One region of the Mesorhizobium sp. M0563 genome, then DNA from elsewhere that is predicted to be linked to it. Evidence: riboswitches for the same ligand, from Rfam matches in the RefSeq annotation. Region 1 holds a riboswitch; each other region holds the start of a gene.
The links. Region 1 has a riboswitch for cobalamin ahead of NKI50_RS22435 (ABC transporter ATP-binding protein). Riboswitches for the same ligand answer to the same signal wherever they lie in the genome.
Positions count from the first base shown of each region.

Region 2: another riboswitch for cobalamin. It lies ahead of NKI50_RS00990 (CbtB domain-containing protein); the one in region 1 lies ahead of NKI50_RS22435 (ABC transporter ATP-binding protein).
Region 3: another riboswitch for cobalamin. It lies ahead of NKI50_RS00805 (DUF1636 family protein); the one in region 1 lies ahead of NKI50_RS22435 (ABC transporter ATP-binding protein).

Region 1 covers NZ_JAMYQV010000019.1:37,280-42,446, reverse strand. Annotated here, with positions in the region: gene NKI50_RS22445 (bifunctional helix-turn-helix transcriptional regulator/GNAT family N-acetyltransferase) at 1-218, shown strand, start outside; gene NKI50_RS22440 (GyrI-like domain-containing protein) at 256-1,089, opposite strand; cobalamin riboswitch at 1,384-1,587, shown strand; gene NKI50_RS22435 (ABC transporter ATP-binding protein) at 1,680-2,498, shown strand; gene NKI50_RS22430 (ABC transporter substrate-binding protein) at 2,495-3,439, shown strand; gene NKI50_RS22425 (FecCD family ABC transporter permease) at 3,469-4,470, shown strand; gene NKI50_RS22420 (MarR family winged helix-turn-helix transcriptional regulator) at 4,552-5,031, shown strand; gene NKI50_RS22415 (HlyD family secretion protein) at 5,028-5,167, shown strand, end outside.
Region 2 covers NZ_JAMYQV010000001.1:203,197-208,363, forward strand. Annotated here, with positions in the region: gene NKI50_RS00980 (MFS transporter) at 1-733, shown strand, start outside; gene NKI50_RS00985 (aromatic ring-hydroxylating oxygenase subunit alpha) at 712-1,905, opposite strand; cobalamin riboswitch at 2,046-2,241, shown strand; gene NKI50_RS00990 (CbtB domain-containing protein) at 2,278-2,457, shown strand; gene NKI50_RS00995 (CbtA family protein) at 2,473-3,255, shown strand; gene cobU (bifunctional adenosylcobinamide kinase/adenosylcobinamide-phosphate guanylyltransferase) at 3,248-3,769, shown strand; gene cobO (cob(I)yrinic acid a,c-diamide adenosyltransferase) at 3,771-4,394, shown strand; gene cbiB (adenosylcobinamide-phosphate synthase CbiB) at 4,834-5,167, opposite strand, start outside.
Region 3 covers NZ_JAMYQV010000001.1:166,387-171,553, reverse strand. Annotated here, with positions in the region: gene NKI50_RS00815 (NADH-quinone oxidoreductase subunit A) at 1-115, opposite strand, end outside; gene NKI50_RS00810 (winged helix-turn-helix domain-containing protein) at 452-1,651, shown strand; cobalamin riboswitch at 1,681-1,884, shown strand; gene NKI50_RS00805 (DUF1636 family protein) at 1,923-2,357, shown strand; gene cobW (cobalamin biosynthesis protein CobW) at 2,354-3,406, shown strand; gene NKI50_RS00795 (cobaltochelatase subunit CobN) at 3,425-5,167, shown strand, end outside.

The DNA.
Region 1 (5,167 bases):
CCTCGGCGCGAGGTCTCGGCATCGGCAAGCGGCTGGTCGAGGAATGTATCGGCTTTTGCCGCGCCACGGGTTACAGGACACTGACGCTGTGGACCAACGACGTGCTCGCCGCCGCCCGCCACATCTATGAGTCTGTGGGCTTTAAATTGACCAACGAGGAGTGCCACCATTCCTTCGGCAGGGATCTGGTCGGCCAGAACTGGAACCTGGAACTGTAGCAGCGCTTCCGGCGCTTCGGCGTCGGCCTGCCGTGCCTCACCCTTTGATCGGTATCCAGATTTCCAGCCCGCCATTGCCGCTGCGCGGATCAAATTCGGGGCCGTAACGCTCGAATTCCGGCGCATCGGCGATCTCGTGCCCAGAGGCTGGCAGCCATTTGTTCCAGATCGTGTTGACCGTGCGGCGGATGGTCGAGATATGGTCACGATGGGCGAACACGCCGTATTTCTGCGCCGGCACGCGCACACGCCAAAACTCCCTCGGCAGGTCCGAAAAATCGGACACTTCGACGCCAGCGATGTAGTCGAAATTGCCGGCGTCGTCGCCGTTGACGCAGACGCCATAGGCGACGTCGCCGATCTCGCCAGGAATGTTGCCAATATAGGGGCCGAACCGCTGCCACTGCATCGGGATGCCGGCGCTGGTTTCGCAGCTGTAGCGCTCGCCGAGACCGGCGATGAGAAACGGCCGGCTGGTCTCAAAACGCGGTGGTTCGAGAGTGGCGAGAAAGGACTGGTCCATCAGGATCGGCTCCACAAGATCGAGGTTGTCGAGCGAGCCTTGTGCGCGTACCAGTTCCGGCGTGGTGCCGAACTGGTCGCGGAAGGCGCGGGTGAAGGCCTCATGCGAGGCATAGCCGGCGTCGAGCGCGACCGAGAGGATGTCGGGTGCGCCGGCGCCAAGCTTGCGCGCCGCTTCGGTCAGTCGGCGAGAACGGACGTAGCTCATCACCGAACGGCCGGTAGCCGCGCCGAAAGCCCGCGTCACATGAAAGCGCGACACCCCGCTGCTCTTGGCGACATCGTCCAGCGAGACTGCTTCGGGCAGATGGCTTTCGACGAACCACAGCGCCTTCTCGGTCGGATTCATTTGGCACCTCGCATTGGCTCAGTCTCCGCATTGGCCCAGTCTTTACATGGCCCAGTCTTTACATTGGCCATGTCTTATATTGGCAAGATTATGGTGCCGCTTCCTGGCGGAGGCAGTCTGATCGAAATTGCGCACTGCGCAAATCGAGAGCGACGGTCGTCGGCAAGTCGCAGGCGTCGCGCGAAAAGGCTTGACAGGAAGCGGGCAAACGTCCTTTTAAATGTAACGTTATTACATCACGAGGTCTATATGGCTCCTTCTGACAAGACTTATTGCGCTGTGATTGGCGGAAAACTAGGGTGGCTGACTGATGGTCCCCGAGTCGAAAGGCAAGGGGTGAAAAGGGAACACGGTGAGATCTTCGGATCGAGGCCGTGGCTGCCCCCGCAACTGTAAGCGGTTAGCAAAATCCGAAGTGCCACTGGCCGGCAAGGCTGGGAAGGCAGGATGGCGCAAAGACCCGCGAGCCAGGAGACCTGCCATCAGCATGAGTTGACCGGACGGGGTGTGCCGGGAGGAGACGTGGACATCGGTCTTGTCGGCCGGTCCGTCCAGCTTCCTTCCGTCGCCATTGAGAAAGTGACGGTAAGTTGGACGCCTCCCAGCCTCTTCTTGAAGCGTGTGAACTGAGCGCGACGACGAATGGCCGGTGCCTGGTCAGCGCGGTGAGCCTTTCGATAGCGCCGGGCGACCGCCTCGCCATCATCGGCCCCAACGGCGCCGGCAAGACGACGCTGCTGCGCATGCTATGCGGTACGCTGCGGCCAAGCGCGGGAGATGTGAGATTTTCCGGACGCCGGCTGGAGAGGTTTTCGGCCGCCGAGCGGGCACTGCACATGGCGGTCGTTGGCCAGACCGACCAGCCTGATCCGCGGCTTGCCGTGATCGACTACGTCGAGCTTGGGCGCGTCCCGCATGCCGGCTTGCGACGGAGGAGCGAGCAACGCGACATCGTCATTGAAGCACTTCGCAGAACCGGCCTGCTGCCGCTGCTCGGCCGCACGATCGGCTCGCTATCCGGTGGCGAGCGGCAACGCGCCCAGTTGGCGCGCGCCATCGCCCAGGAGCCCAAAATCCTGTTCCTCGATGAACCGACCAATCATCTCGATCCGCGCGCCCGCAGCGACCTTCTCGAACTCGTATCGCAGTTTGGCATGACCGTCGTGGCGGTGCTTCATGATCTGTCGCTTGTCACGCCATTTGCCACCAGGGTCGCGGTGATGAACGAGGCCCGCCTGCAGGCGCTTGCCAGTCCGCGCGAGGCGCTGACCAAGAAGTTGATCCGCGAGATTTTCGGCGTTGACGTGCTTTGGCTGCGCCATCCCACCGAAGACCGCGAACTCACGGTCTTCGACGTTCCGAACCGCGCCTCTTCACATCCCGATTTGACCAAGGAGCAACATCCGTGAAACGCCTCGTACTGTCTTTTGCCTCCCTCCTACTTGCCCAGACCGCCTTCGCTTTCCCGGTAACCGTTGATAGCTGCGGCACGCCGCTGACGTTCGACGCCGCGCCGAAGCGCGCCGTCATCCAAGATCTGAACATGGCGGAGATGGCCTTCGCGCTGGGGCTGCAACCATCGATCGTCGGCCTGACCGGCATCACCGGATGGTATAAGGTCGGTCCGGAATTCAAGGCCGAGCAGGGCGCGATCCCGGAACTCGCGCCGAAATACCCGACCCTCGAAAACCTCGTCGCCGTCGAGCCCGATTTCTTCTTCGCCGGCTGGTATTACGGCATGAAGCCTGGCGGCGAGGTGACGCCCGATACGCTGGCCCCGCACGGTATCAAGACGCTGGTGCTGACGGAAAGTTGCGTCCATCTCGACCAGAACCGCCCCGCAGCCTCGATGGACCTGCTCTATGGTGATGTCGAAAAGCTGGGCAAGATTTTTGGCAAGGAGGCGGAGGCGGGAAAGCTTGTTTCGAACTGGAAGGCGCAGCTCGCCGATATCACGGCAAAGATCGGCGACCGCACGGGAACGCGTGTGTTTCTTTACGACTCCGGCGAAGACAAACCCTTCACATCAGGCAAGTTCGCGATCCCCAGCGCCATGATCGCCGCAGCCGGCGGCGACAACATCATGGCCGACATGCCGACGAGCTGGGGCAATACGGATTGGGAGACGGTGGCGGCCCGCAATCCGCAATTTCTTATCCTGCTCGACTACCAGGACGGCGGCTACAGAAAACTGCTCGATTTCCTGAAAGCTCATCCGGCGATGAAGGAGACTGAGGCGGTCAAAAATGAGCACTTCATTGCGCTGCGCTATGCCGAACTGACGCCTGGGCCTGCCAACATCGAGGCGATCGGCAAGATCGCCAGGGCGATGCACCCGGAAGCTTTCTGAGCTTGCGCCAGAGAGCGTTCGAATTGGCGATGACAGCAGGAGCAGCAGCGATTGCCGCTCTTGCTCTGCTGTCGATTGCCTATGGATCGACGGTCATCGCGTTGAGCGACGTGATTGTTGCGCTCGGACATGCCGCCGGGCTGGACGGAGACATTGTGTCCGGTCCGGCCGGCAAGATCCCGATTGCCAAGATCGTCCTCGATCTTAGGCTACCGCGCACGATTATGGCCATCTGTGTCGGCGCCGGGCTGGGCGTCATCGGCGCGCTGCTGCAGACGGTAACGCGCAACGACCTCGCAGATCCGTTCTTGTTCGGCCTGTCGTCCGGAGCCGCGGCCGGCGCGGTTTCCGTCATCACCATTTTTGGCGACCATTTCGGTATCTGGACGTTGCCGGTCGCGGCCTTCACGGGCGGCGTATTGGCCGCCGGCATCGTGCTTTTGCTGGTTTCGCGGGTGAGGGGGCAAGGCCCCGAACGGCTGATCCTCGCCGGGCTTGCCGTCTCGTTCATGTTCACCGCCTTGACTAACTATCTCGTCTTTGCCGGAGACCAGCGCGCCGCTCACTCGGTGTTGTTCTGGACGATGGGCGGGCTCGGGCTGGCCCGTTGGGACAATATCGAGCTGGCTGCTCTGGGCGCAGGCACCATCCTTGTTTATGGACTTTGGAACCACCGCCGGCTCGACGCTTTCCTGGCCGGCGAGAATGCCGCTGAAAGCCTCGGCGTCCCGGTTGCGCGGATGCGCAGGATGACATTTCTCGTCGCCGCTTTCTCGACGGCGATCCTTGTCTCGGTCGCAGGCGTCATAGGTTTCGTTGGCTTGATGATCCCACATCTGTCCAGGACCCTGGCCGGCCCGCTTCATCTGCGCCTGATTGCAAGCTGCGCCCTCTTCGGAGCGGTGCTGTTGCTGGCAAGCGAGCTTCTCGCGCGCACGCTGCTGCCGCCGCAGGAACTGCCGATCGGCATCATCACCAGTTCGGTCGGCGCTTTCTTCGTGGTCACGATGCTCATTCGCAATCGCTCATGATGTGACTGCCATGCACACTTACCGGCTTCTGGCACAATCCGGCTCCTTGAATTATGAGCACGCTTATTATATATGTCGCTCATGGTTTCCGACGGCATCGACAGATTGGGCTTTTTGATCCACGACGTGCAGCGCCTGATGCGCAAGCGCTTCGAGGCGCGCGCTAGTGGTTTCGGCCTTTCTTCGGCGCAATGGCGGCTTCTGGTCCGTGTCGCCAAGGAGGCGGGTGTCGCGCAGGCGCGGCTTGCCGAGCTTCTCGAAATCGAGCCGATCAGCGTCTCGCGCCTTGTCGATCGCATGGAGGAGGGCGGCTGGATCGAGCGCCGTCCCGACGCAACCGACAGACGAGTGCGCATGATTTTCCCGACCGCCAAGGCGAACGCAGCCTACGCCCACGTCAAGAGCCTTGCCGGCGAGGTGTATGAGGAATCGCTCGTTGGCGTTTCGCCGGAAGATCGCCGCGTCCTGGTCAAGGCGCTGGAGACAATGGTGCAGAATCTTGCGGATGGTGAGACGCCGCCCTCGGAAAAAGTGAAGAATACGGAAGGCGCAGCAGCATGAACGCGCTAGCCAAAGTAGATAAGAATGCGGCCAAGCTGGAGATGGAAGCTCCCGCGAAGCCGGCGGCAGCTCCGGTAACGGTCGCTCCGCAGGTAGCTCCGGCGCCAGTGGCGCCGAAGAAGAAGCGTCGTGCCGG
Region 2 (5,167 bases), on a different contig from region 1:
GCCGACGCTCGGCATTTTCCTCTACACGCGTTTCGGCATCTATGCCGCGCATAGCGCGGTGGCCGTCTTCGCCATGGCCCTGCTGGCGCTGTTCTGGACCTACCGGCTTGGCGACAACCCGTCGATCCGCCCGGGCAAGACGCGGCCGGTCAATCCGCTGGCCAATATCGGCCGCTTCGTCGCGCAGCCAAGGCTGAGGCTGGCCTGGCTGATCGCCTTCGGCCGTTCCTGCTTCTGGACGACGTTCTTTGTCTATGGGCCGCTGTTCATGGTGATCACCGGCGAGGGCGAGCTCGCCGGTGGCCTCTTGGTTTCGGCCGGCAATGCGCTTTTGTTCATGGCCATCTTCTGGGGCAGGGCGGGAAAGCGTTTCGGCGGCCGGCGCACCATGACGTTTGCCTATTTCGCCATGTCGGCGACGCTGCTGGCGGCCGGCGCCGTCGGCGAGGCCGCGCCGCTCGTCACCGGCGCGTTGCTGCTTTGCGGTGCCTTCTTCACCATCGCGCTCGATGCGCTGGGCTCGACCGCGTTCATGCGCTCGGTGCGCTCGTATGAGCGGGCGCAGATGGCGGCGGTCTACCGCACCTATCTCGACTTTTCCGAGCTGACGCCGCCGCTGGTCTATTCAGTGGTGCTGGCGTTCTTCGGCCTGGGCGCGGTTTTCGCGACGCTCGGCCTGCTGGCGGCGGTCTGCGGCTTCGTCACTTGGCGCTATCTGCCCAAATCGCTTTGATGTTCAAGCGCCGCATGCCGCTCGCGCACCCAGTTGTGGAAGCGGTGCAAATCATATTCCTCGGGCATCAGCACGCCGGCCTTATGGCGCATCGAGCGCAGGCCCTTCTGGTTGACCTCGCAGATATCAGCGTCTTCCTCCAGCACCTGGGTACCGAAGGCGACGATGTTGTCGATATCCGCAGCCGGATCGACGAGCGCTTCGGGCGAAAAAAGCCATTCGGCGGTGAGTTCGGTCTGCTCCGGCCCAAGCGGCACCAGCCGCACGGTCCTGACATAGTCGACATGGCCGACGACGAACATCGACGGCAAGTTGGTGGCATAGGTCTGCCCGGCAGCACGCTCGGCCGGCGTCAGGCTCGAAAAGACCGAGCCGTGGACGCGCCCGTCGCGCGACCAGGTTTCGGCCCCGGCCCGCAAGCCGCCGGCAAATTCCGGCGCGTCATTGTCGGCGTGGCGCGCCCATTCGGGGTCGTCGTGCCGGCCCATCAGGCCGCGGCCATAGATCGGCACCAGCCGCGACAGGTCCTTGTGGACGCCAGGGCAGTGCAGGCACTCGTTGAAGTTCTCCCAAAATATCTTCCAGTTGCAGTTCATAACCTTGCGCAGCACATGGCCGCTCAGCAGCGTTTCCAGCGGCCAGTTGGCGAGGTTGCCGGATGCCGGATCGAAGGATGTTTCAGCCGAACCGGCAGCGTCTTCCGCGAGGTTGACGAAAACGAAACCGCTCCACACCGACAGTGCTACGCGGTAGAGCGGATGATCGGCCTTGTCGAAACCGTCCGGCAGCGATTTCGATGGCACGCGCACCAGATCGCCGCGCAGCGAATAGGACCAGGCGTGGTAGGGGCAGGTGATGAGCCGCGCCTTCAGCCGTCCTTCGCTCTGCTGGCAAAGCTGCGAGCCGCGATGCCGGCAGGTGTTGTGGAAGGCGCGCAATTCGCCGGTCTCGTCGCGCAGCACGACGATCTCCTGCGTGCCTATGCGAAACGTCCTGAATGCCAGCGGCTGGGCAAGGTCGGCCTCGCGGCAGACCAGCAGCCAGTTGCGATACCAGATGGCCTCGAGATCGCGCTGATAGCCTGCGATGTCCCAATAGGCCGATGACGGCAGCGTCGGCTCGGCCTGCGTCAGGCCGTTATAGGGACCGCGCTCATTCGGGCTGGGTTGCATGCCGGCTTCCTCCCCATCCGCCAGCCGACACCCGGCTGTGAGAATTGTCAATTGCGGCGCCGGCCGGCGAGCTTGGCGAGGCGGCGCATTCGCCACACGATCCGGCGGAATTTGGTTTGCCGGGCGCGGCGATTCTGCCTATAGTCGCTGATGTCGTCGGTTCCGTTTGGAACCAAGAGGGAATGCGGTGCGGGCGAAATTCTTGCCCAATGCCGTGGCTGCCCCCGCAACTGTGTGCGGTAGTCCTCTCCATATGCCACTGAAGATTTTCTTCGGGAAGGTGGGGAAGGGCGCTGATCCGCGAGCCAGGAGACCTGCCGGCGACAGGAAACTGACTTCTATGCCCTCGGGTGGAGGGCGAAAGGACAAGACATGAATACCGCTTCCGTCTCGCTCGGCGCTTCCGTCTCCTCGCAGTCGCGTTTCATGCAGCTGGCGCTTGCTGCATTCCTCGGCATTTTCGTCATGGGCTTTGTCGGCTTCTCGCACATCGATGCGGTCCACAATGCCGCCCACGACTATCGCCACTCGATGGGCTTTCCCTGCCACTGACAAGGGGCTGACATCATGACACTGTTTCGCAACGTCGTGTTCATCGCGGCGATCGCAGGGCTCGTGGCCGGCGTCGTTCTCGCCTGCATGCAGGCCTATGCCACGGTGCCGCTGATCCTGAAGGCGGAAGTCTACGAACAGGCCGGCGGCGGCCATGACCATGCCGCGGCACCTGCGGCACCGGTCGAAAACGCCGGGGGCACGATGGCTATAAGCAGCGCCGCGCCGGCACCGGCTGAAGCAATGGCTCCGGCGGAGGACGAAGGCTGGGCGCCGGCCGACGGTTTCGAACGCTTTGCCTTCAGCGTCGTTGCCAATATCGTCACCGGCATCGGCTTCGCGTTGGTCCTGGTTGCGGTTTCGGAGTTCGCCGGCGGCATCGGCAATTGGCGCCAGGGCCTGTTCTGGGGGCTTGCCGGCTTTGCCGTGTTCACGCTGGCGCCGGGCCTCGGCCTGCCGCCGGAATTGCCGGCAATGCCGGCGGCCGACCTTGTCCAACGCCAGATCTGGTGGTGGGCAACGGTGGTGGCGACCGCCGCCGGTCTCGGCCTGCTCGCCTTCCGCAGATCGCTGCCGCTGGCGGTCCTTGCCGTGGCGTTGATGGTGGCGCCGCATATTGTCGGCGCGCCGCAGCCCGACAGCTTCGAGACGACAATCCCGGAAGGCCTGCATCATCAGTTCGTGGTGGCGGTGACGCTGACCAATCTGGTGTTCTGGCTGGTGCTCGGCGCGGTCGTCGGCGTGGTGCGCGGCCGCTTCACCGGCACGGCGACCAGCCTGCGCGACAGCTTTGCCTGACCGCGCTGCCGGGGCGCTGACCCTGATCATCGGCGGTGCGCGCTCCGGCAAGAGCGTGCATGCCGAGAGGCTGGTGAGTGCCTGTCCGGCGCCATGGAGCTATATCGCGACGGCGCAAGCCTATGACGAGGAGATGCGCGAACGGATCGCGCTGCACCGCTCGCGCCGCAGCGCCGGCTGGACGACCATCGAGGCGCCGCTCGACCTTGCCGGCGCGATCGAGGCACTGCCTGACGGCCAGCCGGTGCTGATCGATTGCCTGACGCTGTGGCTGACCAACCATATGCTGGCCGAACATGATGTCGAGGCCGAATGCCGAAGGCTGGCAGATGTGCTGTCGCGGCCGCGTGGACCCTGGTTCGTGGTGTCCAACGAGGTCGGCCAGGGCATCGTGCCGGAGAATGCGCTGGCAAGACGGTTTCGCGACGCGGCCGGCCGGTTGAACCAGGACGTTGCCGCCGTCGCTGACACCGTGCTTTTGATGGTGGCGGGGCTGCCGCTCAGGGTGAAATGACATGGCTGATACCGACCACATCGATCCCAAGGACGAGGAACGCCACCGCGCGAAGATGGCCAAGCGCAAGGCGGTGCAGGACGCCGAGGTTGCAGCCAAGACGGTCGAGAAAGGGCTGTTGATCGTCAACACCGGTCCGGGCAAGGGCAAGACCACGGCCGCCTTCGGGCTGGCGCTCAGAATGCTCGGCTACGGCAAGCGCGTCGGCGTCGTCCAGTTCATCAAAGGCAAATGGCACACCGGCGAGAAGGATGCTTTTGCCTGCTTCGGCGACCGCGTCGTCTGGCACGCCATGGGCGAGGGCTTTACCTGGGAAACGCAGGACCTGAAGCGCGACATCGCGGCCGCTGAGGCCGCCTGGGCCAAGGCGCTCGAGCTGATGGCCGAGCCGTCGATCAGCCTCGTGGTGCTCGACGAACTCAACATCGCGTTGCGCTACGATTATCTCGACCTCGAAAAGGTGGTCGCAGCGCTGAAGGCGCGTCGCGAGGGCCTGCATGTCGTCGTCACCGGCCGCAATGCCAAGCCGGTATTGGTCGAGGCAGCCGATCTGGTCACCGAGATGGGCGTGACCAAGCACCACTTCTCCGCCGGCGTGAAGGCGCAGCAAGGGATAGAGTTCTGAGGGGTTTGGCGATCGGGGAAGGGCGTTTCGGAGCAGGCGGCGCCGGCGAAGCTGCCGATCTCCCCCCTTGTGGGGGAGATGCCCGGCAGGGCAAAGGGGGGCACTGTCCCTCGGCCTGTCAGTCGGAGACAACTACGTCGTCAGACCGTCATTAGCAGGTGAACGGTCAAGAGGCTGGCGATCCTTCGCGCCCCCCTCTGTCCTGCCGGACATCTCCCCCGCGAGGGGGGAGATTGGATGGCGCTTCGGATTTCGCCAACCTCGAACGTCAAAGGCAGGGAATGAGAAGCGCAAAGCTGGGGCGATTATTCTTTGGGCACAGCAATTTTGTTCTTGCTTTGTGCCGGCAGCTATGGTACTAATCTCGCTATGGTGCTAACTGGCTCCAACGACCCGCCGCTTGGCGGGTTTTTTGTTTCCGCTCGATCTCGGGCGCAGGTCACGCCAAGATAACAACCACTGCGATCACCCCGAACAGCGCGATCAGCAGTAAGTCGGCGACCCGGTAAAGTTTCAGCGCCCGTCGGATGTCGGTGCTCTCGATATCGTCGCGGCGGCCGCCTTCGCCCATCAACGCGTCTTCGACCATGACGCCGTCATAGGAACGGGGGCCGGCGAGCGCCAGGCCGAGCGCACCGGCCATCGCTGCTTCCGGCCAGCCGGCATTGGGCGAGCGGTGTTTTTTCGCATCGCGCCGCACAGCATGCCAGGCGGCTTTGGCATCGGCGCCCTTGACCAGGAAAGCGGCAAGCACGATCAGCAGCGCCGTCAGC
Region 3 (5,167 bases), on a different contig from region 1:
GATCGGGGTTGCGGTAAGCCACCAGGAACGGTGCGGCGAGCAGCGCCAGGCCGACGACCAGCGCCACGCCGATGAACAGGACGATGGGCAGGTACGAACCTAAAAGTGCGTTCATGCTGCAGTTTTCCGTTGGCGGCCAATCCACTCTGATTACAGCACCGGACCCACTTGCGGAAGCGTGACAGATTAACCACTGAACCGTTTTAAGGGGGCTCTATGCTGCAACGCGGCGAGGGTTAGCGCAGCGCTTTCGGCGAAGCAAGTCAAACCTTGTTCAAATCGCGGTGCTGGACGGCATATCCGGGAAAACTGGTCCGATCCGCTCCTGTTTGATTTCCTTCACTTTTCACTCCACTTTTCTCTCCTGACATAGATACCGCCAAAACCTTGCTAGCATGGGGCGGAATCGCAGGTCATTTTCTCTGTCTAACATCGTCCGGATACCGCCTTCATGAAGGAAAAAATCTCGCTTGCCCTGGCCCGTCGCATTGCGCTTGCGGCACAGGGATTCAATGACCCGCGCCCCAGCGGCACGCCTGACCGCCGGCATCTGGCCCGGGTGCTTGCACGTACCGGCCTGCTGCAGATCGATTCCGTCAGCGCCGTGGTTCGCGCCCATTATATGCCGCTCTATTCGCGGCTTGGCCCCTACAAGCTGGCGCTGCTCGACGACGCCGCGGTGACACGCAAGCGCATGGTCTTCGAATATTGGGCGCATGAAGCCTCGTTCTTGCCCGTCGAGACCTATCCGCTGATGCGCTGGCGCATGCGGCGGGCCGAGCGCGGCGAGGAAATGTACAGCGGACTGGCAAAATGGGGCCGCGAGCACGCCGCCTACATTGAGGACATCTATCGCGAGGTCGCTGAACGAGGCCCGATCGCGGCGTCGGCTTTCGAAGGCCAGAAGGGCTCGGGCGGCTGGTGGGGCTGGAGCCATGCCAAGCATGCCTTCGAATGGCTGTTCTGGGCGGGCCGCATCACCACGGCGCACCGGCGTGGTTTCGAGCGGTTCTACGATCTGCCGGAGCGCGTGCTGCCGCCAACGGTACTCGCTTTGCCAGTTCCGTCCCCCGCGGACGCCCACCGCGAACTGCTGCGCATCTCCGCCCGCGCCCATGGCGTCGCCACGGCGGGCGATCTGCGCGACTATTTCCGCCTCTCGCCCGCCGACATCAAGGGCCGCATCGAGGAACTGGTCGAGGCTGGCGACCTGTTGCCGGTGAGCGTCGAAGGCTGGAGCAAAACAGCCTATCTCCACAAGGACGCCCGTTTGCCGCGCAGGATCGAGGCGCGCGCCTTGCTTGCGCCGTTCGATCCCGTCGTCTTCGAGCGGTCGCGCACCGAGCGGTTGTTCGACTTCCACTACCGCATCGAGATCTACACGCCGGCCGAAAAGCGCCAGTATGGCTATTATGTGCTGCCGTTCCTGCTCGGCGACAGCATCGTCGGGCGCGTCGACCTCAGGGCCGACCGCCCGGCCGGCGTATTGCGCGTCCATGCCGCCTATTCGGAGCCCGGCGCCCCGCCGCAAACTGCCGCCGCCCTTTTCGAGGAATTGAAGCAGATGCAGGGTTGGCTCGGGCTCGAGCGCATCGAGGTGACGGCTGCCGGCGACCTCGGCCAGCCGCTCGCAGATATCGCCGCGTCATAGACGTGCGTTGACACGACTGCCTTCACAAGCCTAAATCCGTTCCAGACGGTCCCCTGCCCGCAACGGCAAGGGCCAAGAGGGAATGCGGTGCGAAATCTCGATTTCAAATCCGCGGCTGTCCCCGCAACTGTAAGCGACGAGCCAAGGCCGAAAACCACTGGGATATTCCCGGGAAGGCGGCACCCAGGCGATGACCCGCGAGCCAGGAGACCTGCCGTCTAGGACATAAGAATCCGATCGCCTGGCGGGTTTTCCGGGCAAGGAGCCTGATTTGGAACGCGACAGCAGTTTTCCGGCTGAGACAGCGGATTTATTGTCCGGCCATGGTGATTCCCCGGCCGGCGTTACCGTCATCGTCTGCTCGTCCTGCCGTGACGAGACCGGTTCGGACGCTTATCCCCGCGCCGGCGAACTGCTCGCCGAGCACACGCGCCGCGCCGCTTCCAGCGAAAACATTAAAATCCGCACCGTCGAATGCCTCGGCAATTGCAAGCGCCGGCTCAGCGCCGCGATGCTGCGCGACGGCTGCTGGAGCTATGTCTTCGGCGACCTGACCACGACCAGCGGCACCGATCTGGTGACGGGGGCAAAGCTGTTCGCTACTTCGACGGACGGCCTCATTCCGTGGCGCGGCCGTCCCGATTGCCTGAAGCGCGGCTTGGTTGCCCGCATCCCTCCCCTCGACCTTTTGAAGGACTTGATATGACTTCCCCAGATTCGGCCGCCAACGTTTCGCGCGTCCCCTGCACCGTCGTCACCGGCTTTCTCGGCGCCGGCAAGACGACGCTGATCCGCCATTTGCTCGAAAACGCCAAAGGCAAGCGCCTGGCCATCATCGTCAACGAGTTCGGCGATATCGGCATCGACGGCGAGATCCTGAAGGGCTGCGGCATCGACACTTGCCCCGAGGAAAACATCGTCGAGCTGGCCAATGGCTGCATCTGCTGCACTGTCGCCGACGACTTTGTCCCCGCGCTCGACCAGATCCTGTCGCTGACGCCGAAGGTCGACCACATCCTGATCGAGACGTCCGGGCTGGCCCTGCCCAAGCCGCTGGTCCAGGCCTTCCAGTGGCCGTCGGTGAAAAGCCGCGTCACGGTCGATGGCGTCATCGCCGTCGTCGACGGGCCGGCGCTGGCTGATGGCCGCGTTGCCAACGACATGGACGCCCTGCAGGCGCAGCGCGCGCAGGACGAGACGCTCGACCATGACGATCCTGTCGAGGAGGTGTTCGAAGACCAGCTCGCTTGTGCCGACCTGATCATCCTGTCGAAGAGCGACCTGCTGGACGCAGCCGGCGCGGCGCGCGCCAATGCCGTCATCGGCAAGCATGTTGCGCGGGCGGTGAAGATCGTGCCGACCTCGCAAGGCAAGGTCGATCCGTCGGTGCTGCTCGGCCTTGGTCTCGCCGTCGAGGACGACATCGAGAACCGCAAGACCCATCACGACGACGAGCTCGACCACGAACATGACGACTTTGACTCGTTCGTCATCGACATTGCGTCGGTGTCCGACCCGGACGAGCTGGCACAACGCGTCGCCACGGCGGCGGAGGAAGAAAACGTATTGCGCGTCAAGGGTTTCGTCGACGTCGGCGGCAAGCCGATGCGGCTCTTGCTGCAGGCCGTCGGTCCGCGCGTCAACCACTATTACGACCGCGCCTGGACCGCTGAAGACGATCGCCGCTCGCGCCTCGTCGTCATCGGCCTGAAAGGGCTGAACCGCCCGGCGATCGAGCGTATCCTCGCCGGCTGATCCCAGGTACGAGCCGCGATGCACATCCTCACCACCACATCCGCCTCGCTCGACGATCTCGCCGAGCCTGTCGATCTCAGGCAAACGCCTGCGGATGTCGTGGCGCTGTCCCTCACCGACAGCGACCTCGCCGGGCTGGCGGCGGCGTGGAAGGCAGATGCGGACCGCCTGCCGTCGATGCGGCTCGCCGCCTTGCGCGACCTGCGCCACCCGATGTCCGTCGACCTCTGGATCGACAGCGTCGCCCGCCACGCCAAGGTCGTCCTGGTCCGCATCCTCGGCGGTTACGACTGGTGGCGCTACGGCTGCGACCAGCTTGCCGTTGTCGCGCGAAATCGCGGTATTAAGCTGGCGCTCCTACCGGGCGAGAGCCACGACGAGGATTTGCGGCTGATCGAAGGCTCGACGCTGCCGCGCCAGGAACTTGATGGTCTGCTCGACTATTTCCGCGAAGGTGGCCCGGCGAATATGACGGCGCTGGTGCAGAGGTTGGCAAGTCTCGCCGGATCGGGTGCGGCGGTCGCTGAACCTGTCAGCGTGCCAAAGGCGGGATTTTACGAGCCGGGACGCGGCGTTATAGAAAGAATGGACTTATCAAGCGTCGGCATTCCTTCGCGCCCCCCTCTGTCCTGCCGGACAGAGGGGGGCGCGACGGAACGCAGCCTAAACCTACCGTCCGCCGAACCCGCCCCCATCATCCCCATCCTGTTCTACCGCTCGATGCTGCTCGCCGCCGATGTCGCGCCCATCGACGCGCTTTTCGAAGCGCTGGGCGCACGCGGCATGGTTCCCGTGCCTATTTTCGTCTCCAGCCTCAAGGACCCGGCATCGCTCGCCTTTGTCGAAACCGCGTTTGCCGCGCTGAACCCTGCCGCCATCATCACCGCCACAGCTTTCGCCTCGGGCGCCGAACCCGGCGTCGAGACGCTGTTCGACCGCGCCGGAGTGCCGGTGTTCCAGGTCGTCGTCGCGACCACCCGCCGCGACATCTGGCAGAACAACCAGCGCGGCCTGGCGCCCGCCGACCTTGCCATGCATGTCGTCCTGCCCGAGCTCGACGGCCGCATCCTGGCCGGCGCCATTTCCTTCAAGAGCGAAAGCGAGATCGATCCGGCATTGGCCTTCCGCGCCTTCGCCAACCGGCCAGAGCCTGACCGCGTGGCGCAGGTCGCGAACCGTATCGAGGCCTTCGTGCGTCTGCAGCGGACGCCGCGTGCGGAGCGCAAGCTCGCCATCCTGATCCCCGACTATCCGAGCGCGCCCGGCCGCACCGGCTATGCCGTCGGTCTCGACGTGCCGTCCAGCGTGCTGGCGATGCTGCACGACCTGAGCGAACAGGGCTACGCCGTTGAAGGGATTCCGCAAACGCCGCGTCAGTTGCTGGAGGTGCTGGAGCCAGCCGACCAGGGACTGGCTTTGCAGGATTATCTGACCTTCTCGAAGGAATTGCCGCCGGCGGCCATCGCTGCGGTGGAGGCCGCATGGGGGAATACGGATGATGAGACAGGTTCGCGCGAGGCACCCCCCTCTGTGCTGCCGGACATCTCCCCTTCAAGGGGGGAGATTGCGCTGTTGTCTCTGCTTTCGCCAACTACCAAGGGCGTTAAGGGAGAGCCGGCAGCCGAACTGCCAATCTCCCCCCTTGAAGGGGAGATGTCCGGCAGGGCAGAGGGGGGTGTCCAAGCGCCCACCACCGCAAAATTCCCCTTCCGCGCCGCCACCTTCGGCAATATCACCGTAGCCCTCGCCCCTGATCGCGGG